3 regions of the Streptomyces sp. NBC_00669 genome follow, and region 1 is predicted to be linked to each of the others. Evidence: riboswitches for the same ligand, from Rfam matches in the RefSeq annotation. Region 1 holds a riboswitch; each other region holds the start of a gene.
The links. A riboswitch is a leader RNA that binds a small molecule or an ion and turns the genes downstream of it on or off. The one in region 1 is predicted to bind cyclic di-AMP.

Region 1 (7,273 bases):
CCACCTCGTCGCCGAGTCCGGCGGCACGTTGCGGATCATCCCGACCTGTGACGGCGGCAAGACGGTCTGGATCATGATCCCCTGGGCGATCCCCGTGCTCTGACCAGCCGCCCCGGGCCGTCGGCGCGCGCCTCACGCGCCGTTCCGGTCCGCGGCCGGCGGGGCCTGCGGGTACGGGTACGGGTACGGGTACGGGTCCGGCGGCAGCGGGTCCGGGGCCGGCAGCAGCAGGGCCTCGGCGCCGACCGGGGTGAAACCCGCGGCCAGGAAGGCGCGCAGGCTCGCCGCGTTGCCCGGGGCGATCTGCGCCCACACCGGGGCGCCGTCCGGCACCAGATGGCGCGCGGCCACGGCCAGCGACCGCCCGAGACCCCTGCCGCGGGCCCGGGGTTCGACCTCCACGGCCGCCTCCCAGCGGCCGGCCACACCGCGGCCCAGCAGCAGCGTCGCGCCGGGGACGGTCCAGGCGCGCACGCCGTCACGGTGCCGCAGCGCGCGCACGATCCGGGGGTGCGAGCGGTCGTTGGTCTCCACGAGCGCGGGGCCGGGCGGCGGCCCCGGCAGCGGACCCGCCACGGCGAGGACGTCGATGTTGTTGACCTGGCGGCCGGTGCGGGCCGTGAGCGCGCTCAGGAACGGCGGGTTGAGCGGCGCGGACAGGTCACCGGCCGGCAGCAGCTCCCGCAGGGCAACCCCGGTGTCCTCCCGGTCGTCCGGCCCGGCGTCCACGTCCGCGAACACCACGCTGTGCGCGGTGAACGCGATCACCCCGGCATCCCGGAGCGACGGCTGCGGCACGAACGCGACGGTGCCGTCGGGCGGCGGGAAGGCGCCGCGCGCGACATCGGCGAGCAGGCGGGCGAGTTCGGTGGGGCGGGCCATCCCCGCATTCTCGCCCCCGGCGGGGGGGACCGGTCCCTGGCAGGTCCCTGGCAGGTCCCCGGCAGGTCCCCAGCGGGGGACCGCTCCCGCGCGGCGAGACTCCGGCGCGTCAATGCCGCGCTGACTTCACGTCAACTCCGTTCTGAAACAGCACCGGTACGGGTTCACCGACGTGCGGACGCGCCTACGATCGGGTGACGTTCAGCGGTCCCGGCTTCCGTGACCGGCACGCTACGTCCATGATCATGAACCGAGTCCGGTCGCTCGCCGCGGCCGGCGCGCTGACCCTCACCGCCGTTCTCGCCACCCAGACGTCCTCCGGTGCGGCGACGGCGGCTCCGACCCGGGCTCCCGAAGCGCCCGCGGCCGCCGCGGACTTCTGCCCCGTCGTCCACGACCCGCTCTTCGCCGCCGCCGACCGCAGCGTCGACGTCCACCGCATCGTCCCCGACCCGCCGAGCTACCGCCGCACCTGCGGCGAGCTGTACCGCGCGGACGGGCGGGCGCCGGCCGTGGTCTTCCACGACGGCTTCCAGCCGAAGGCCCCGCAGGACGGGCAGTACGACCTGGCCGCCTACGTCGAGGTCAACCAGCCGTCGCCGTACGTCAGCACCAGCTACGACCACGACCTCTACAAGCAGTGGAAGTCCGCGTACAACTACTACATCGACGCACCCGGCGGGATCGACGTCAACGCCACGATCGGTGACACCCACAAGTGGGCCGGCCAGCACGAAGTGGCCTTCGCCGGCGGCATCGACCGCCGCTTCGTCGTCGGTGCCTGCCCGGTGGACAAGGCGACCAAGAGCGAGGTCCTCTCCGGCTGCGTGCGCAACCCCTTCTACACCCCCTGGCGTCTCGTCCCGGCCCCCGAGCCCCAGGGCCCGGAGCTCCTCCCGGCGAACTGACCGGGGCGCCCGCGCCGTATACCCCGTGTGGGTATACGGTCGGGGTGGCCGCGGCGTGGCGGCCGGTTGGTCCGGCGGCTGCGTGGCGCAGGACGTCGAGCGGGAAGGGAACGGGTGATGGCAGGCGTGGGGGTGGCCGGTCGGCGGGGTATCGCCCGGCTCCTGCTGGCCTGCGCCGTTCTGGCCGGCCTGTTCCTCATGCACGGCGCCCCGTCAACCGCGGCCGAAGGGTGCCACGGTGACGTGACGTCGCTCGCCGCCATGCACGCGGATGGTGGCGGGCCGATGGCGGTTCGCGGACCCGCGACGGCGCCGCGCTCCGGCGGTGCCGTCGACCACGGCGCGCGGGCGGCGGCGCCGGTCGCGGCACACGGGGAGAAGTGCGTGTCCACCCCGGCCCGCGCGCGCGGCCCGCTGCCGGTGAACGCGTCCGCGGCCGTCGTCACGGTGGCCGCCGTACCGGTGTTGGTCGGCCGCGCCGCACCGGTCGGCCGCAGGTGGTGGCGCGGGCCGCCGACGGGCGGGCGCGACCTGCTGCTTCGGGTGGGCGTCGCGCGGACCTGAGCAGGCCGTGCCGGAACGGCGGTTGTGCCGGTTCCGGCGACGCGTCCTGCTCGCTCCGCGCGCCCGTCGTGGCGCGCCCCTCCGGAAAGAACCTCCCGATGTCCTCCTTCCTCCGTACCTTCGCACACCACCGCGCCCTCTTCGCGGCCGGCGCGGCCGCCGTACTCGCGCTGGCGCTCGCCGGGTGCGGCTCCTCCGGCGACGCCGCCTCGGCCCCGGCCGGATCGACGGCCCCGTCCACGGCTGCCGCGACGCCCTCGTCCGTCGGTTCCGCCCACGACGGCCCGACCATGCCCGGCATGGACCACATGGCCGGCGGCGACGGCCTGTCCGCCGCCATGGACGGCTACCAGCTGACCAGCGCGACCAGGACGCTCCCGGCGGGCCGGCCGGGCGCCTACCGGTTCACGGTCACCGGGCCGGACGGCAGGCCGGTCACCGACTTCGCGGTCGACCAGACCAAGCGCCTGCACTTCTACGCCGTCCGCTCGGACCTGACGGGCTTCCAGCACCTCCATCCGGTCATGGCGGCCGACGGGACGTGGACCGCGGACCTGGCCGAGTTGAAGCCCGGCGCCTGGCGGATGTTCGCGTCCTTCACGCCCGGCAGCGGCCCGGGCAAGGGCACGGCGTTCGTCCTGTCCCGCACTGTCGCCGTGCCGGGGCCGGCCACCATGGCGGCGCTGCCCGCGCCCGCGCCGTCGGTACGGGTGGACGGCTACACCGTCGCCGTCGCGGGCGGGTTGATGGCCGGGATGGAGCACCCGCTCACCGTCACGATCACCAAGGCGGGCAAGCCCGTCACCGACCTACAGCCGTATCTGGACTCGTACGCCCACCTGACCGCCTTCCACCAGGGCGACGGCGCGTTCGCGCACCTGCACCCGACCGCGCGGGTGGACGGTGACCACGGCGGGCCGCAGCTGTCCTTCCACGCGGAACTTCCCTCGGCCGGCGACTGGCGGCTCTTCCTGCAGTTCCGGACCGCCGGCACCCTGCACACCGCCGCACTGACGCTCGACGTCGGCTGAACCGGTGGGGGCCGCCCGGGTGGCGGCCCCCACCCGCGCCTCCGGGCCGCCCCGCGACCTCGCACCGGCCCGCCCTCCAAGGAGCACCCGGCAGGGAAGGTTTCGTCCATGCACGCCGTACTGCACGCGCTGTCCATCACGGGCTCCATGACGTGGGAGATCACCTGGGCACTGATCCTGGGCTTCGCCCTGTCCGCCGTCGTCCAGGCGATCATCCGCAAGTCCACGGTGGTCGCGCTGCTCGGCGACGACCGCCCCCGCACCCTCGCCGTCGCCACCGGCCTGGGAGTCGCCTCCTCGTCCTGCTCCTACGCGGCGGTGGCGCTGGCGCGCTCGCTGTTCCGCAAGGGCGCCGACTTCACCGCCGCGATGGCCTTCGAGATCGCCTCCACCAACCTCGTCGTCGAACTCGGCGTGATCCTCGCGCTGCTGATGGGCTGGCAGTTCACGCTGGCCGAGTTCATCGGCGGCCCCGTCATGATCATCCTGCTCGCCGTGCTGTTCCGGCTGTTCCTGCGCGACCGGCTGCTGCGCCAGGCCCGCGAGCAGGCCGAGCGCGGCGTGGCCGGGTCGATGGAGGGCCACGCCGCGATGGACATGTCCGTACGGACGGAGGGCTCGTTCGCCCGCCGGCTGCTGTCCCGCGAGGGGGTCACCGCCACCGCCCACGTGTTCGTCATGGAATGGGCGGCGATCCTGCGCGACCTGGTCGTGGGGCTGCTCATCGCCGGCGCGATCGCGGCCTGGGTGCCGGACTCCTTCTGGCGGGCCTTCTTCTTCTCCGGCCACCCGCTGGCGTCCAAGCTGTGGGGGCCGCTGATCGGGCCGCTCGTCGCGGTCGCGTCGTTCGTCTGCTCCATCGGCAACGTGCCGTTGGCGGTGGTGCTGTGGAAGGGCGGCATCAGCTTCGGCGGGGTGGTCGCGTTCATCTTCGCCGACCTGCTGATCCTGCCGATCCTGAACATCTACCGGAAGTACTACGGCGCACGCATGGCCCTGTTCATCCTCGGCACCTTCTACCTCGCCATGGCCGTCGCGGGATACGTCGTCGAACTCCTCTTCGGCGGCCTCGGCCTGATCCCCGACCAGGCCGACGCGAAGATCCCCACGCAGGGCGTCAGATGGAACTACACCTCCTTCCTCAACATCGCCTTCCTCGTCCTGGCCGCCGCCCTCCTGGTGCGCTTCTTCCGGACCGGCGGCGCCGGGATGCTCCGCATGATGGGCGGCGCCCCCGACGCCGATGACGCCGAGCACGCGGATCACGCCGGGCACGGGTGACGGGGAAGGCGCTCAGAGCGGTCCGGGCACCCTGCCCGGGTGGGTGCGCGCGTCCGGCCCCGCCTCGCCGGGCTACTGGGGGGCCGACTGCCCGCGGCACGCCGCCGTCGGCGACACCGGCCGTACCCTCACCGGCATTGCGGCCCTCCTCGCCGTGGCCGTGGCCGGGGGAGCGACGGCGGCCTGGCGGGTGTCCCGCGGGTGGGGCCGGGCCACGGCGATGTGACGAGGCGTCAGCGGGTGGAGCCGTAGGGGCGCGGCGGGCAGGGGCGGGCGCGTGGTTCGGGGCCGGGCGCGGACCTGAGCGCGGACCTGGGCTCGGACGGAGCCTCGCGCCGCCGTGGAGGGGGCCCGGGGCCCGGCCCGCGTCGACCGTCGGGGGCGCGGTGCGCGTGCGGTCGAGTGCCCGGCCGCCGGGCGGCGTCAGTTCACCCGTCCGTACCAGACGCCGCTGGTCCAGATGTGTTCGAGCCGGACCGTGCTGCCGGTCTTCGGCGCGTGCCAGATGTTGCCGTCGCCCGCGTAGATCCCCACGTGGTAGACCGATGCGCCGGACGAGCCGCTGTGGAAGAAGACCAGGTCGCCCGCCCGGCGGGAACCCGCCGAGATGTGCGTGGTGCGGTTGTACTGGGCGGCGGCGGTGCGCGGCAGTTGCTCGCCCGCCTGCTTGAACGAGTACAGCGTCAGCCCCGAGCAGTCGAAGCGGTACGGCCCGGTGGCCCCCCACTGGTAGGGCGAGCCCTTCTTCGACGCGGCGATGCTCAGCGCCCTGGCGGCCATGGTGGCGGCGTCGGCCCGCTGGGCGTTGCCCGGCAGCAGGATCGGGACGGCGACGGCCGCTGCGGTGAGCAGAGAGGCGGCTCCGAGCCGCGAGAGCCGGGAAGTGGCCGGCCGAAAGCAGATGCGGTTGGGCGTGCACATGCGCGACCCTTCGTCATCAGCCTGCGAAGGATGACCTGTCGGGTTCGGGCTGGCGAAGATGCCCGGCCGCATGCAAGCGGCTTCACCCCAAGGGTGCTCCGGCGCCCGCCGGAGACCGGTGGGCGCCGGAGCGACCCGTCGTGCTGGGTCCTCCGCTCCTGCCGTTGCACTCGTGTCGACCTGGCATCCGCGCGTCGGCAGGACTGGGCATCCGCACGGACCGCCCCGCCACGGCGGCGGGGGCTTGTCGTCACCACGGATGGTTACGCACACGACGGGGCGGCGCCGGGACAGAAACGCGCGATGTGACCTTCATCACATTGCATCCAGCCGGGTGAACCGCCGCCCCCGCGAGCCGCTCGCGTACCCCCGCCGTACCCCCTGAACTGCGCCGACCGGTACCGGCGAAGTCGCAGTCCAGCCGACACGCGCAATCGCGCACCCGTTTGCCACGAGAACTTCCGATACGCCAATGGGCTGATGAGACCGGCGGTCGTGTCGCGGAAAACGGTGACACGCGGTGACGGCGGGCGGGTTCGGCCGGGTGCGCGCGACCGCGCCTCCGCGGTGCCGCCTCCTCCGTGGCGCCGCCGAGGGTGCGGCCCGACCACGCGTCGCCGACGGTGCGGCCCGACCACCCGCCGCCGACGGTGCCATGCCGACCACGCGCCGCTGACGGCGCGCTGCCGCGGTCTACGCCGACGGGTCGCCGCTGCCCCCCGGGTCCGCCGCCGGCTCGGGCGCCACCGCGACCCGCGCGGCCCGCCGCTCCCCGTCCAGTACCCGCAGGGCGCGGCCGAGGGTGGCGTGGTGCAGGTCCGTCTCGCCGCGCAGGTGCATCACCGTGAGCGCGTCCCGCATCGCCAACGCCCGGCTGACGAGTGCCTGCGCGGCCCGGAGCGCCGAGTAGGTGTCAGTGGTGCGGGAGGGGTTGATCCGGCCGAGCAGGTCGACCAGTTCCAGGTAGCAGTCGATGAGTTCGCCCTCGGAGCGCGTGAGGGCGGGCAGCGGCGGGAGTTCGGGCGCCACGCCGGCTCACCGCGGGCCGGTGCCGCGCGAACCGTTGCCGCCCTTGCGGCTGGTGGTCAGCGCGTCGGCCAGCCCGTACGCGACCGCCGCATTCGCGTCGAAGATCGTGTCGCGTTCGAGGTCGGCGGAGACCCGCTCGGCCGGCTGACCGGTGTGACGCACCAGCAGGGCCTCCAACTGGTCGCGGGTGCGCAGCATTTCGTTGGCCTGGATCTCCAGGTCCGAGGTGTCGCCCCGCACCACGTCGCCGAGCGAGGGCTGGTGGATGAGGATGCGGGCCCCCGGTGTGATCATCCGCTTGCCCGGTGCGCCCGCCGCCAGCAGCACCGCGGCCGCCGACGCGGCCTGCCCGATGCAGACCGTCGCCACGTCGCAGGTGACGAACTGCATCGTGTCGTAGATGGCAGTCATCGACGAGAACGAGCCGCCGGGGGAGTTGATGTAGAGGTTGATGTCCTGGTCGGGCGAGGCGCTCTCCAGATGGATGAGTTGGGCCATCACGTCGTTGGCCGAGGTGTCGTCGACCTGCGTGCCCAGGAAGACGATGCGCTCCTGGAGCAGCTTGGAGTACGGGTCCATCGTGCGGACGCCGTTGCTGCTGCGCTCGGTGAACTCGGGCAGCACGTAACGGGCCGTGGGTGCCAGGGGAGAGGCGGA
Region 2 (7,273 bases), 1.0 Mb from region 1:
CACCTGATGGTGCTGCTCGTGGACGAACGCCCCGAGGAGGTCACCGACATGCGGGCGAGCGTCCGCGGCGAGGTGATCTCCTCGACCTTCGACCAGCCCGCCCGGCAGCACATCCAGGTCGCCGAGCTCGCGATCGAGCGGGCGAAGCGGATGGTCGAGCAGGGCCGCGACGTGGTGATCCTGCTCGACTCCCTGACCCGGCTGTGCCGCGCCCACAACAACAACGGCGCCGGCAGCGGCCGCACGCTCTCCGGCGGCGTGGACGCCGCCGCCCTGCTCGGCCCCAAGCGGCTGTTCGGCGCGGCCCGGCTGGCCGAGGAGGGCGGTTCCCTGACGATCCTCGCGACCGCCCTGGTCGACACCGGTTCGCGCGCCGACGACTTCTACTACGAGGAGCTCAAGAGCACCGGCAACATGGAGTTGCACCTCGACCGCTTCCTCGCCGAACGCCGGGTCTTCCCGGCGATCGACATCACCACCTCGGGCACCCGGCGCGAGGAACTGCTCGTCCCCGCCGACGAGTTGGCGGTCCGCTACCACCTGCGCCGCGCGCTCGTGAACCGCGACCCGCACGGCGCCACCGAGGTCCTCCTCGCCCGCCTGCGCGAGACCGCCACGAACGCGGACTTCCTCCGCAACGCCCGCGCCACCGTGCCCGGCGCCTCCTGACGCCCCGGAGCCTCACCACGCCCCCCGGCGCCTCGTCGGACCTCAGGCACCCCGGCGCCCGGGGGCACCGCGGAAAATCGGGTGCCTCCGGCGCCGGGAACCGGCAGGATCGCCGGATGACCGACAGGGAACCGACGGGCCGAATCCTCCCGGGCCGGCTCCTTCCGGGCCACTTTCTTCGGAACCGCTTCCTCCGGGACGGCTTCGTGAAGGTGGAAGGCGCGTTCGCGAGGAGCACCGCACAGGAGTGCGCGGCCCTGCTGTGGGAGCAGACCGGGTGCGACCCGGACGACCCGGCCACCTGGACCGAACCGGTGCACTGGGTCGGTGGCATGGCGCAGGCTCCCTTCGCGGAGGCGGCCAACACCCCGGTGCTGCATGCCGCGTTCGACCTGCTGGTGGGTGCGGGCCGGTGGGCGCCGCGCTCCGGGCTCGGCTCCTTTCCGCTGCGCTTCCCGCACCCGGTGGAGCCCGACGACGCGGGCTGGCACATCGATGCCAGCTTCCTGCCGCCGGGCGCGCGGCAGTACCGCGTCAACACGCGCTCCGAGGGCCGCGCGCTGCTGATGCTCTTCCTGTTCACGGACGTGGCGGAGGCCGACGCGCCCACCCGCATCCGGATCGGCTCGCACCTGGACGTGCCGCCGGTGCTGCGGCCGTACGGCGAGGAGGGCACGTCGATCTTCACCGTCGCGAAGGAGGTGGACGAGGCGAGCGCCCATCGCCCGCTCGCCCTGGCGACGGGACAGGCCGGGGACGTGTACCTGTGCCACCCCTTCCTGGTGCACGCGGCGCAGCCGCACCACGGCAGCCGGCCCCGTTTCCTGGCGCAGCCGCCGCTGCATCCGGCCGAGCCGCTGCGGCTGGAGCGGCCGGACGGGGCGTACTCCCCGGTCGAGCTGGCCATCCGCGCCGGCCTGGCCGCGCCGCCGCGGGAAGCCCCGACGCTCGGCCCGGCGCCGGACATCGGTTAGCGTGCACCGCATGCTGCATGGACGGGGAGCCGAAGCGGACACGGTCGAGGCGCTGCTGGACGGCGCGCGGGCAGGCCGCAGCGGGGTGCTGGTGGTGCGCGGGGACGCCGGGATCGGCAAGACCGCGCTGCTGGCGCACGCGGTGGAGTGCGCACGCGCGGCGGATTTCACGGTGGTGCGCAGCTCGGGCGTCGAGTTCGAGGCCGAACTGCCTTACGCCGGACTTGAGTTGCTGCTGCGCAAGGCGATGGGCGCGATCGGGTCGGTGCCGGAGCCGCAACAGCGGGCGCTGCGTGCGGCGTTCGGGCTGACCGCGGGGAACGCGGGCGAGCCGATGTTCGTCGGTCTCGCGGTGCTGTCGCTGCTGTCGGGGCACGCGGGCGACGGGCCGCTGCTGTGTGTCGTCGACGACGCGCAGTGGCTGGACCGGGCGTCCGCCGACGCGCTGGCGTTCGCGGCCAGGCGGCTGGACGCGGAGGGCGTGGTGATGCTCTTCGCGGCCCGCGACGGCGAGGGGGCGTTCGTCACGCCGGGGCTGCCCGAGCTGCGGCTTGGCGGGCTCGACGCGACGGCGGCCGGCACGCTGCTGGCCGAGCGCGGCGCCGGGCTGGGCACGGCCGTGCGGCGCAGGGTGCTGGCCGAGGCGCAGGGCAACCCGCTGGCCCTGCTGGAGCTGCCGCTCGCGCTGGACCCGGCCGGCGGAGCCGACGGCTCCGGCGCGGCCGGCGCGGCGGGTCCCGGCGCGGACCTCGGGCCCGACCCGCTGCCGCTGACCAGCAGGCTGGAGGCCGCCTTCCACGGCCGGGTCGCCGACCTGCCGCGTGGCACGCAGACGCTGCTGCTGATCGCCGCCGCCGACCACACCGGCCACCCGGACACCCTGCTCGCCGCCGCCACCGCGCTCGGCGTCGGCGTGGACGACCTGCCGCCCGCGCAGGACGCCGGGCTCGTCCTGGTCGACGAGGAGGACCGGCTGCGGTTCCGCCATCCCCTGATGCGGGCCGCGATCCACCAGCGGGCCCCGCTGCCGGAGCGGCTGGCCGCCCACCGGGCGCTGGCCGAGGCGGCCGACCCGGTGCACGACCCGGACCACCGCGCCTGGCACCTGGCGATGGCCGCGACCGGCCCGGACGAGGAGGTGGCCGCCGCCCTGGAGGCCACCGCGGCGCGGGCCCGCCGGCGCAGCGGCCACTCCGCCGCGTCGGTCGCCTACGAGCGCGCCGCCCGGCTGAGTACCGACTCGACCGCCCGCGCCGACCGCCTCCTGCTGGCCGCCGAGGCCGCCTCGGAGGCCGGCGAGCTGCCCCGGGCCCGGGACTTCGCCGAGCAGGCCGCCCGCGTGGCGGCTCCGGTCCTCTCCCCCGGCTCCGCGGCGGAGGCGGTGATACGCGCCAGGACGCTGTACGTACGGGCGCTCGCCGACTTCTGGCAGGGCGCCTTCCCCGGCGCGCACCGGATGCTGCTGGTGGGCGCCGACGCGGTGGCCGCGGTGGACCCGGAACGGGCCGGGCGGATGCTGGTGCAGGCGGTGCACACCGCGTGGTACCTGGGCGCCGCCGAGGTCGAGGAGACCGTACGGCGGCTGGCGGCACTGGAGTTGCCCCGGGACGCGGCGATCCGCCCGGTCGCGGACTTCTTCGCCGGCGCGCTGGGGGTACCGGGCCCTGCCTCCGCCTCCGCCCCGCCGACGCCGGAGGAGCTGCTGCCGGCCGCGGCCGCGGTGCGGGCCGCCAATGGCGGCGACGCCGACCCCCGCGAGCTGGTGATGCTCTGCGCGGCCGGCATGCTGCGCGGGCAGGACGATCAGACGTACGAACTCGCCGCCCAGCTGGCGACCGAGAGCCGGGACAGCGGCGGGGTGGGGCGGCTGGCCACGGTGCTGTTCTTCCGGGCCGAGGTGGAGGTGTTCGAGTCGCGGATCGCCGAGGCGTACGCCACCGCGGCCGAGGGGCTGCGGATCGCCCGGGACACCCAGCAGGCGCAGTGGGTCAGCCAGTTGAGCGGTGCGCTGGCGCAGGTGGCCGCGTTGCGGGGCGACGAGGAGGAGTGCCGCGCCCACGTCGCCGAGGCGCTGGCGGCCGCACCGGGCGCGCCGACCGCGCCGGGTGCCGGGTGGGCGTACTGGTCGCAGGGCCTGCTCGACCTCGGCCTGGGCCGGGCCGGATCGGCCCTGGAGCGGCTGGAGTTGCTCACCGAGCCGCTGCTGCGGCACCACATCTGCACCACCCGCAGCGTGCCGGACCTGGTGGAGGCGGCGGTCCGCCTCGGTGAACCCGGGCGCGCGGCCGAGCCGTTCGCCCGGTTCGAGCGGTGGGCGCAACGCACGGGGCAGGACTGGGCGGAGGCCATGGTGGCCCGCTGCCGGGCGCTGCTGGCCCCCGACGAGCAGGCGGAGGCGTACTTCACGGCGGCGCTGGCCGCGCACGACCCGCACCGGCGCGCGCTGGAGGCGGCCCGCACCGAGCTGCTGTATGGGGAGTGGCTGCGGCGGGCCCGGCGCAGAAGCGAGGCGGCCGGGCGGCTGCGGTCCGCGCTGGAGGTCTTCGAACGGCTCGGCGCCCGCCCGTGGGCGGAGCGGGCCCGCGGTGAACTCGGCGCCTCCGGCGCGCTGGTGACGGTTCATCAGGAGACGCGTTCGCTCGCCGAGCAGGCGGGGCTCACCCCGCAGGAGGGGCAGATCGTCCGGCTGGCCGCGCACGGCCTGTCGAACAAGGACATCGCCGCACGGCTGTTCCTCAGCCCGCGCACGGTCGGCTACCACCTGTACAAGGCGTACCCGAAGCTGGGCGTCGCCTCGCGCGGCGAACTGTCCGGGCTGCTGGCCTGAGTTCGGCCCGCCCGGCCCGAACGCGCGGACGGGCCCGCCCGGTTGCCAGAACCGGGCGGGCCCGCCGATCGCGGCCGTGCGACCGCGGTGCCGGTGTCAGATGACGACGCCGTGGCTGCTCAGGTAGGCGACCGGGTCGATGTCCGAGCCGTAGCTCGGCGTGGTGCGCACCTCGAAGTGCAGGTGCGGCCCGGTGACGTTGCCGGTCGCGCCCGAGATGCCGATCTGCTGGCCCTCGGTGACGGTCTGGCCGGCCGAGACCAGCGCCTGCGACAGGTGGCCGTACAGGGTGTACTTGCCGTCGGCGTGGCGGACGATCACGTCGTTGCCGTACGCGCCGTCCCAGCCGGCCGACACGACGGTGCCCGCGGCGACGACGTGCACCGGGGTGCCGGAGCCGACGAGGAAGTCGACGCCGGTGTGCGAGCCGCTGGACCACAGCGAGCCCGACGCCTTGTAGCCGGTGCCGATGGCGGCGTCGCCGACCGGCTTCATCCAGCCGGTGCCGGCGGTGGTCGTGGCGGCGGCGGTGGACGCGGTGGCGGTCTTCGCCGCGGTCTTCGCCTGCGGCGCGGCCTTCGCGGCGTCGAGGGTCAGTACGGTGCCGGGGCGGATCAGGCCGGGGTTCGACCCGATGACGGCCTTGTTGTCCTGGTAGAGCTGCTGCCAGCCGCCGGTGACGTGCTGCGCGGTGGCGATCTTGATCAGGGTGTCGCCCGTGACGACCTTGTACGTGGCCGAGGCGGCGGTCGCGCTCTTCGCCGGGGTGGCCGCGCCCGCGCCGGTCGCGGCGACCAGCGGCAGCACGAGTGCGGCGCCGCCGGCGCCGGCGGCCACGTAGAGGCGGGTGAGACGGCGGCCGTTGCGGACCTTGGGCTTGCGGTGCCGGCTGTGTGCGGGCATGGGGGATGTCCTCTCCTACGCCTGCGAGGTGAGCTGTCGGGTTCGGGCAGGAGATGCCCGGCCGCGGATGCGGCTTCACCCCGAGCCGCCCGGGTGCGCCCGCCGGCGGTGCGGCGGTCGACTCGGGCGGCGGCTTACCTGGTTCCCCCGCTCCTGCCATGTCGGTGTTCGGGTGATCCGCGTAGCGGGCGGTGGCAGGACTCGGCGGTCCGCCCGGCGGAGGGGAAGCGGGTTGCCCCGCACGAGACGGAACGTAGGGGACGCCGCTCCACCCGGGCAAACGGCCCTTCCCCACCCCCGGGCGCCCCCGTCACCGTATGTGCCCGCGCTCCCGGATGTCCGTTATGCCGCCCTTACTTCAGGTGTGCCACCCGCCACCGTCCATCACGGTGCGCCGGTCGCGCTGACTCGGCGTATCACGGCCGACCGCGGACCGTACTCATCCGGTGATCCCGCTCACACGTTTCCGAATTGCCCTGATTCGTACGGTTCTTGGGTGCGCTCCCTTCGCGGGAGGAGCCGCACCTCCGCAGGGGCACCCCGGGGGGAACCTCAGAACGTGCCGGGGGCGCCGATGAGGCGATGGTCGAGGGTGCGGGAGAGCCGGTAGGCGACCGGGCGGAAGCCGATCGCGGGGAAGTGCCCGGCGGCGTGCGGCGACGCGGACGGCCACTGCGCCGACATGTAGCGATACCCGGCGTCGTACGCCCAGGCGAGCGCGGTCGCGAGGAGCACCCGGCTGATCCCCTCCCCACGGAAGGCGGGCTCGACGTACGCCTCGACGAGTTCGACGCAGGCCGCCGGGACGACCGGGTCCGGCTGCGCGGGCACCAGCAGCACCATGCCGATCTCCTCGCCGCGCCGGGAGGCGATCCACGCACCGCAGCGGGAGTCCGAGAGCGCACCGGCGTAGTGCACGCGCAGCGCCGCGAGCGCGGCTTCCGGCTGCGGCTGGAAGGTGGCGGTGCCGCGCTGCCGCCGGGCGGACTCCGCGGCCATCCGGCCGATCTGCGGCAGGTCGCCGGGCCCGGCCCGGCGGATGGCCAGTCCCTCGACCCCGCGCGGCTGCCGCCCGCGGGCCTTGACCGCCATCAGCCCGTGCACCCGCTCCCGGCCGAAGCCGAGGTCGGACCACGGCGTGGTGCCGACCTCGCCGGCCGGCACGTCGACGTAGTGCACCAACCGCCGCTCGGCGACGAGCCGATCGGCGACCCGTACGTACAGCGCGCGCAGCACCTCGCTCTCGCGGCCGGAGGGGAGCGCGTGGCCGCCGTGCGGGACGAGCGCGGAGCGCGGGTGGCTGCGCAGGGCGGCGGGGTCGTCGGGGGCGAGGTCGAGCGGTATCGCCGCGAGGTGACCGATCAGGCCGCCCTCGCCGTCGAGGGCGCGGACCGCCTCGATGCCGGGCACCTGGTGGAGCTTGCCGAGCAGCTCCTCGCCGCGCACCGGACCGTCCGCGAGCCAGGACCGCTGCGACGGAGGGCGCCGGGCCCGGGCGAACCAGCGGTCGTACCGCTGGACGGCAAGAGGTATGTGCTCGGTGGTCAGCGGCGCGGTGGCGACAGTCATGGTGCTCGTGGACGCTAGTGGTGGGCGCCGTCCCAGGGCAAGGCGGGTCCGGCCGGGGCCGGGGACAGGTCGGGACGGGTGCCGCCAACCGCGCGAAACGCCGTGCCCGGCAGGGGCGTTCGGCCGCCGCCGGCGCCCACCGGGCGAGGCGCCGAGGGCACGCCGGCGACCGCCGACCCGACGGCTCGGGCTTGCCGTCGCCTCCTCACCCGGTCCACGCCGGATGCCGCGGGTCGTCCGCGCGCACCAGGACGTCCGCGGCCTCCTCGGGCAGCGCCTCGCGGGCGTACCGCTCGTACGCGGGCAGGGTCCACTGCTCCTGCGGCGGGGT
Region 3 (7,273 bases), 4.0 Mb from region 1:
ACATGCCGACGACGGCACGCGCATCGTTTCCACCATTCGATAGGAACCTACCGACTGGTGGAATCCGTGTCGTCAACTCGCTGGACCGTCCACGCCGTCCTCCCGCACCCGGCGGGCGCATCGTGAGCGCCGCGCGGGCGAGCGGGCTCGCCGGCCGGCTCCGTGCCGCCGTCGGCGCCGCGAAGGTGCTGACCGACCCCGCCCAACTGCGCACCTACGAATGCGACGGGCTGGCCACCGTGCGGGTCCGTCCCTCGGTCGTGGTGCTCGCCGAGCGGCGCGAGGACGTCGTCGCGGCGGTACGGCTGTGCGCCGAGGCGGGCGTGCCGTTCGTCGCACGCGGCTCGGGCACCGGGCTGTCCGGGGGCGCGGTGCCGGTGGCCGACGGCGTCCTCATCGTGCTCTCCCGGCTGCGGGCCGTACGCTCCGTCGACCCCGACAACGCCCGGGTGGTGGTCGAACCCGGCGTGATCAACCTGTGGGTGACCCGCGAGGCCGCGCCGTACGGCCAGGCGTACGCGCCCGATCCGTCCTCCCAGCAGGTCTGCTCGATCGGCGGCAACGTCGCGGAGAACGCCGGCGGCGCGCACTGCCTGAAGTACGGCTTCACCGTCAACCACGTCATGGGCGCCGAAGTGGTGCTGCCCGACGGGGAGGTGGTGCGCCTCGGCGGCACCGCCCCCGAGCACCCCGGCTTCGATCTGCTGGGCGCCTTCGTCGGCAGCGAGGGCACCCTCGGTATCGCGACCGAGGTCACCGTCCGCACCATCCAGGCGCCGGAGTCGGTGCAGACCATGCTGGTCGGCTTCCACAGCGTCGCGGACGCGGCCGGCACCGTCAGCGACATCATCGCCGGGGGCATCCTGCCGGCGGCCGTGGAGATGATGGACGCCCTCGCGATCGAGGCCGCCGAGGCGGCGGTGCGCTGCGGATATCCGCGCGGCGCGGTCGCCGTCCTCGTCATCGAACTCGACGGCCCCCGGGTGGAGGTGGACGAGCAGTTCCGCCAGGTCGAACGGATCGCCACCGCCCGGCACGCCTTCGAGACCCGCATCGCCCGGGACGCGGAGGAACGCGCGCTGATGTGGAAGGGCCGCAAGTCCGCGTTCGCCGCGGTCGGCCGGATCAGTCCCGCGTACTACGTGCAGGACGGCGTGATCCCGCGCACCAAGCTCCCCGAGGTCCTCGACGAGGTGGGGAGGTTGGCGGACGCGGCGGGCATCCGCGTGGCGAACGTCTTCCACGCCGGCGACGGGAACCTGCACCCGCTGATCCTCTTCGACGACAAGGTCGAGGGCGCCGCACACGCCGCCGAGCAGCTGGGGTTCGCCATCCTCGACCTGTGCGTGGCCTCCGGCGGGTCGATCACCGGCGAGCACGGCGTCGGGGTGGAGAAGAAGTCCAAGATGACCGCGCAGTTCAGCGCGGACGACCTCGACACCATGCACCGGCTGCGCTGCGCCTTCGACCCGGCCGGGCTGGCCAACCCCGGCAAGCAGTTCCCCACCCCGCGGCTGTGCGGGGAACGGCCGGGGGTACGGACGGCGTCCGAGGACGAGGGCCGTGACGCGGCACTGGGCGAGGTGTTCTGAGGTGAGCGGGGCCGATTCCGCTGCGGGTGAGCAGTTTTCGCGTGGGTCGGGTTCGGGCGAGCGGAGTTCGGGTGAGCCGGGGTCGGGCGGGGCGGGTTCGGGTGAGCGGAGTTCGGGTGAGCCGGGGTCGTGGGACCCGGGTTCCGCCGCGCCTGCCTCGACCCAGCCCGGCGCGGCACGGCCTGCCTCGGCCCAGCCCGGCTCGCTCGGTGAGCTGGCCGACCTGCTGCGGTCCACCACCGGCACCCTCGTCCCCGTCGGCGCCGGCACCAAGGTTGGCTGGGCCGCGCCCGCCACCTCCTGCGACCTGCTGCTGCGCACCACCGCGCTGGACCGGATCACCGAGTACGCCCCCGGGGACCTGGTGGTCGTCGCGGAGGCGGGCGTACCGCTGGCCGCCTTGCAACGCCAACTCGCCGCGCACGGGCAGATGCTGGCCCTCGACCCGCCGGAGGAGGGCGCCACGCTGGGCGGCGTCGTGGCCGCCAACGCCTCCGGGCCGCGCCGGCTGCGCTACGGCACCGTGCGCGACCTGCTGATCGGCGTCACCGTGGTGCTCGCCGACGGAACCGTCGCCCGCTCCGGCGGAAAAGTGGTCAAGAACGTCGCCGGCTACGACCTCGGCAAGCTCCACACCGGTGCCCACGGCGGCCTCGGCGTCATCGCCTCCACCACCTGGCGGCTGCACCCGCTGCCGCCGGCCGCCGCGACGGTCACCGCCCGGGTGGACGGCAGCGCGCGGGCCGGCCGGCTCGCCGCCCTCGTCGCCCGCTCCACCCTCACCCCGACCGCCCTCGAACTGCGCTGGCGGCGCGGCACGTCGGCCATCACCGGCGAACTCGTGGCCCTCTTCGAGAGCATCCCGGCCTCGGTCCACGACCAGGCGACCCGCTGCGCGGAACTGCTGGCCGGCGAAGCCGGCGGGCTGGTCGTGGAGGTCGGCGACGCACCGCCCGCGTGGTTCGGCACACGGCCGGCCGGACCGCTGGTGCTGCGGCTGGCGTTCGCGCCCGCCGCCCTCCCGCACGTGCTCGACGCGCTGCCACCGGGCGCGTCCGGCACGGCTTCGGCCGCGGTGGGCGTGGCGTACGCGGCTGTGCCCGCCGCAACCGACCTCGCCGCCTTGCGCGCCGCCCTCGCCCCCTACGACGGCTCGGCCGTGGTGCTCGCCGCCGACCCCGCCCTCCGCCCGGCGCTCGACCACTGGGGCCCGCCCGGCGACGCCTTCACCCTGATGACCCGCGTCAAGGACTGCTTCGACCCCGCCCGGCGCCTGTCCCCGGGGCGCCTTCTGGGAGGACTCTGATGATCCCCGCCTCGCGCTCCACCCTCCCGCATCACCCCCAACCGCCCGCGATGCGGCCGACTTCTCCCTGCCCACCACCCGGCGCACGAGACGTCACGGACCGGGTGACGGCGGGGCCCGCCGCAGCAGAGCCGGCGTCAGCAGAGCCGGTGCCGGCAGAGCCGGTGAACTCGCCGTGGAACGCGGCGGGGCCGTTGCCGGGAGGACCGCGATGACCGCCACCCCGCCACCCGGGAACCCGGACCCCGCGCAGCCCGGTCCGCCGCAGCCGGACGCGCCCCAACCTGAAGCGCCGCGGCCCGCCACCCCGCCGCCCGCCTCCCCGCCACCCGTCCCCCCGGCACCGCTCGGAGCCACCGTCGCGGCCAGCGCTGACGCGGCGACGGTCGGCCTCGGCATGCCCGGATTCGGGCTGCCCGGGGGCGCGTTCGACGGGTGCGACCCGCCGGACGCCGCACTCGCCGGCGACTGCGTGCACTGCGGCTTCTGCCTGCCGACCTGCCCCACCTACGTGCTGTGGGGCGAGGAGATGGACAGCCCGCGCGGCCGGATCGACCTCATCAAGGGCGGCCTGGAGGGCAACCTGCTCGACGCGACCGCCGTGCGCCACCTCGACCAGTGCCTGGGCTGCATGGCGTGCATGACCGCGTGCCCGTCGGGGGTGCAGTACGACAAGCTGATCGAGGCCACCCGGGGGCAGCTGGAGCGCCGTACGACCCGCCCGCGCCGGGAGCGGCTGATCCGCGCACTGGTCTACGGCCTCTTCCCCTACCCCCGCCGGCTGCGCGCCCTGCGCGGCCCCCTGCGCGCCTACCAGTCCTCGGGGCTGCGCGGCCTGCTCGCCCGGGTCGGGCTGCTGCGCCGACTCCCATCGGTGCTGCGGGCGATGGAGGGGCTGGCACCGAGACTGGGACCGGCGCCCGCGCTGCCCGAGCGGACGCCGGCGACCGGCACCCGCCGACGTACGGTCGGCCTGCTCACCGGCTGCGTCCAGGGCACCTTCTTCCCCGACGTGAACGCCGCCACCGTGAGGGTGCTGACCGCCGAGGGCTGCGAGGTGGTGGCGCCGCGCCGGCAGGGCTGCTGCGGGGCGCTGTCCGCACACGCCGGGCGGCTCCCGGAGGCGGTGCGGTTCGCCCGGCACGTCATCGAGACCTTCGAGGCAGCGGACGTGGACGCCGTGGTGGTCAACGCGGCCGGCTGCGGCTCCCAGCTCAAGGAGTACGGCCACCTGCTGCGCGACGAGGGCGGCGACTGGCCGGCGCGGGCCGAGGCGCTGGCGGCCAGGGTCCGCGACATCACCGAACTCCTCGACGAGATCGGCCCGCTCGCCCCGCGCCACCCGCTGCCGCTCACCGTCGCCTACCAGGACGCCTGCCACCTCGCGCACGCCCAGTCCGTCCGCGACCAGCCGCGCCGGCTGCTGCGCGGGGTGCCCGGCGTGCAGCTGCGCGAGCTGCCGGAGCCGGAGATCTGCTGCGGCAGCGCGGGGACGTACAACCTCCTGCACCCCGAACCGGCCCGGGAGCTGGGCGAGCGCAAGGCACGCGCGGTGCTGTCCACCGGCGCCCGGCTGATGGTCACCGCCAACCCGGGCTGCTGGATGCAGGTGGCCGGCACCCTCGCGGGGATGGGCGAGCGGATGCCGGTCGCCCACACCGTGCAGGTGCTGGACGCGGCGATCCGCGGCATCCCCGCCGAACGCCTCCTCGCCGACGCCCTCGACGGCCCCGGCACTCCGCTGCCCGCGCCGCGCCGGCCCCGGCCGAGGGCCGAGGCAGAGGCCGAGGCCGAGGCCGAGGCCGAGGCGGAAGCAGAGGGCTGAGTGGCGGTCAGCCGCCGTTGACCAGGCGGATGTAGCGCACCCAGTCCCAGTTCGGGCCCGGGTCGGTGTGGTCGGTGCCCGGCACCTCGACATGGCCGATGATGTGCTGACGGTCCTTCGGGATGCCGTACTTGTCGCAGATCTCGGCGGTGAGGGCGGCGGAGGAGTGGTACATCGCGTCGGTGAACCAGGACGCGTCGTCGACCCAGCCCTCGTGCTCGATGCCGATGCTGCGGGTGTTGTAGTCCCAGTTGCCGGCGTGCCAGGCCACGTCATGCTCGCGGACGCACTGGTCGATGGCGCCGTCGGCCGAGCGCACCACGTAGTGCGCCGTGGCGGCGTGGGCGGGGTCCTGGAAGAGGGTGATGGTGTCGGCGAAGGTCTCCTGGGTGACGTGGATGACGACCATGTCGATCGCGTAGGTGGAAGGGCGGTTGGACGCCGTGTAGTTGGCGGTGCTGGCCGGAGCCCAGGTGGCGCCGGGGTAGTCGACGGTGGCGGCCGCCGCGGCACGGCCGCTGCCGGTCCACAGCTCGCCGGCGAACGCGGCGCCCGCGGCGGCGCCCAGCGCGAGGCCGCCGCGCAGCAAGGACCGTCGGGTGTGGGGGAGTCGGGGGCTGCTGGGGCGTTCCATGGCGGGCTCCCTGAGAGGTCGCGAGGTGGTCGGGTCCATGACAAGAACATCGGGCTCGCCCATCGTGGGGCCCGGGTCCTTGGCCTGCCAAGCGGTTCGCGCAATGGCAGAGGTCCACGCCATTGGCGGACCTGCCGCACGGCCCCGCGCAGCCGCCTGCGCGCCGAGTTCGCACACTCACGCAAAGTAATCACACTGGTCCCCGTTCGGATAACGACTGATGCACGCTCACATCACCGCCCGGCCACATCGCCTGACCGATTTGCCTACTCTGCCTATACCCTGCGCATTTTGTTCCCATGCCCAACTCTCCGATTCGGCTTGGAAAACGCCTCCGGCTCTATTAACGTTCGATAACGCAGCGCGGTCGTCACCGCCGCCGCCAGGACGGCGGACCGCGCGCTTGCCGAATCCCGTCCGCGGGAACCGGGGACCCGTGAAAATGGGGTGAATCGGGCAGCAGTCAGGCCCGTAGGAGACCTTCTTCCTCCGAACCCGTCAGCTAACCCGGTAGGCGAGAGGGAAGGAAAGGAGAGCGCCCGTCGTGGCGTCCGACCAGCTTGCCTACGCCCCCGCCCGGCCTGACGGCGACATCGCCGGCCAGGAGCGGGAAGACTTCCGACTTCCGCGTCAACGGGCCAACGCCCTTGCCGCCAACGGCACTTCCGGCGTCCCGGCTCCCGCGTTCGCCGCGTTCGCCGGTGCCGGAGCGGCGGGCCTGGCCCCCGCGCCGGCCGTCGAGCCCGCCGGGCGCCCCGCGCCGTACCCGCTGCCGGACGCCGGCCCCGGTGGCGCCGCGCTCGCCGGCCTGCCGACGTACGACCCGACGGCGCTGACCGCGCCCCCGGCCCCGGCGCCTTCGTCGGCCCCGGCGCCGGCGTCCGCGCCGGCCCCCGCTCCGGCCGAGCCGATCGCCCCCGCTCCCGCGCAGGCCGAGGCAACGACCCTGCTGCCGCAGCCCGTTGCCGAACCCGAGATCGCCGACACCACCGAGACCGGCCGGACCGGCGAGGCCGGGGCCGCCCCCGCCGACCCCGGCGAGGCGCTGTGCGCCCGCATCCTCGGCCAGGTCGCCGCCCAGCGCGAGGCCACCGCCCGCGCCGAGCGCGAGGCGGTCGAGAAGGCGGCGGCCGAGCAGGCCGCCCGCGAGGCCGCCGAGCGCAAGGTGCGCGAGCAGGTCGCCGCGGCGAAGGCCGCGGCCGAGGAGAAGGCCCGCGAGGAAGCCGCCGCGGCGGCCCGCGCCGAGGCCGAGCGCCTCGCCCGGCTGGCCGCCTCCTACATCAAGCCGGTCGCCTGCGCCGCGCTCGGCGCGGGTTTCGGCGAGACCGACCCCTGGGCCAACCTGCACAACGGGCAGGACTTCACCGCGCCGACCGGCACCCCCGTGCACGCCGTGCACGGCGGCACCGTCACCTCCGCGGGCTGGGCCGGCAGCGACGGCTACCGGGTCGTCCTCACCCTCGACGACGGCACCGAGTTGAGGTACTGCCACCTGTCGACCATGGTCGTCACCGACGGCCGGGTCACCACCGGCGACACGATCGGCCGGGTCGGCGCGACCGGCAACGTGCCCGCGCCGCACCTCCACTTGGAGGTCCGCCCCGACGGCGGCGCCCCCGTGGACCCGCTGCCCTGGCTGCGCGCCCACGACGTCACCGTCTAGCGAGCCGCCCGCGTCGAGCGGGCGAGCGGAGCCCGGCGGCCCCGCGTTCCTTCCGTATGACCGGCCCCACCGCCCCGGCGGCCCTGGCGACCACCCCCCCGGCGCCGGGGCCGTCGGTTTTGGCTGCGCGGCCCGGCGCGGCCCGGCCCGGAGCGTTCCCCGCGCCCCTGACCGGGGCGCGGGGAAGTCCGTCACAGGGCAGGCGACTTGGCGGTCCGAGGAGCCGGTGCCGCGTGCCGGGCGGCGAGGTCGA

Region 2: linked by a shared signal. The riboswitch ahead of OG896_RS34770 (LysM peptidoglycan-binding domain-containing M23 family metallopeptidase) and the one ahead of OG896_RS38755 (C40 family peptidase) in region 1 are both predicted to bind cyclic di-AMP.
Region 3: linked by a shared signal. The riboswitch ahead of OG896_RS22080 (M23 family metallopeptidase) and the one ahead of OG896_RS38755 (C40 family peptidase) in region 1 are both predicted to bind cyclic di-AMP.

What each region holds. Positions count from the first base shown of each region.
Region 1 covers NZ_CP109018.1:9,240,872-9,248,144, forward strand. Annotated here, with positions in the region: gene OG896_RS38720 (ATP-binding protein) at 1-103, shown strand, start outside; gene OG896_RS38725 (GNAT family N-acetyltransferase) at 133-882, opposite strand; gene OG896_RS38730 (ADP-ribosyltransferase) at 1,122-1,790, shown strand; gene OG896_RS38735 (hypothetical protein) at 1,908-2,354, shown strand; gene OG896_RS38740 (hypothetical protein) at 2,453-3,385, shown strand; gene OG896_RS38745 (permease) at 3,494-4,666, shown strand; gene OG896_RS38750 (hypothetical protein) at 4,710-4,892, shown strand; gene OG896_RS38755 (C40 family peptidase) at 5,090-5,587, opposite strand; cyclic di-AMP (ydaO/yuaA leader) riboswitch at 5,591-5,722, opposite strand; gene OG896_RS38760 (hypothetical protein) at 6,281-6,616, opposite strand; gene OG896_RS38765 (ATP-dependent Clp protease proteolytic subunit) at 6,623-7,273, opposite strand, start outside.
Region 2 covers NZ_CP109018.1:8,226,913-8,234,185, reverse strand. Annotated here, with positions in the region: gene rho (transcription termination factor Rho) at 1-669, shown strand, start outside; gene OG896_RS34780 (phytanoyl-CoA dioxygenase family protein) at 786-1,643, shown strand; gene OG896_RS34775 (helix-turn-helix transcriptional regulator) at 1,654-4,470, shown strand; gene OG896_RS34770 (LysM peptidoglycan-binding domain-containing M23 family metallopeptidase) at 4,567-5,373, opposite strand; cyclic di-AMP (ydaO/yuaA leader) riboswitch at 5,379-5,499, opposite strand; gene OG896_RS34765 (GNAT family N-acetyltransferase) at 5,926-6,942, opposite strand; gene OG896_RS34760 (uridine kinase) at 7,148-7,273, opposite strand, start outside.
Region 3 covers NZ_CP109018.1:5,254,440-5,261,712, forward strand. Annotated here, with positions in the region: gene OG896_RS22060 (FAD-linked oxidase C-terminal domain-containing protein) at 123-1,592, shown strand; gene OG896_RS22065 (FAD-binding oxidoreductase) at 1,594-2,898, shown strand; gene OG896_RS22070 ((Fe-S)-binding protein) at 3,110-4,723, shown strand; gene OG896_RS22075 (N-acetylmuramoyl-L-alanine amidase) at 4,731-5,357, opposite strand; cyclic di-AMP (ydaO/yuaA leader) riboswitch at 5,752-5,889, shown strand; gene OG896_RS22080 (M23 family metallopeptidase) at 5,902-7,020, shown strand; gene OG896_RS22085 (MBL fold metallo-hydrolase) at 7,212-7,273, opposite strand, start outside.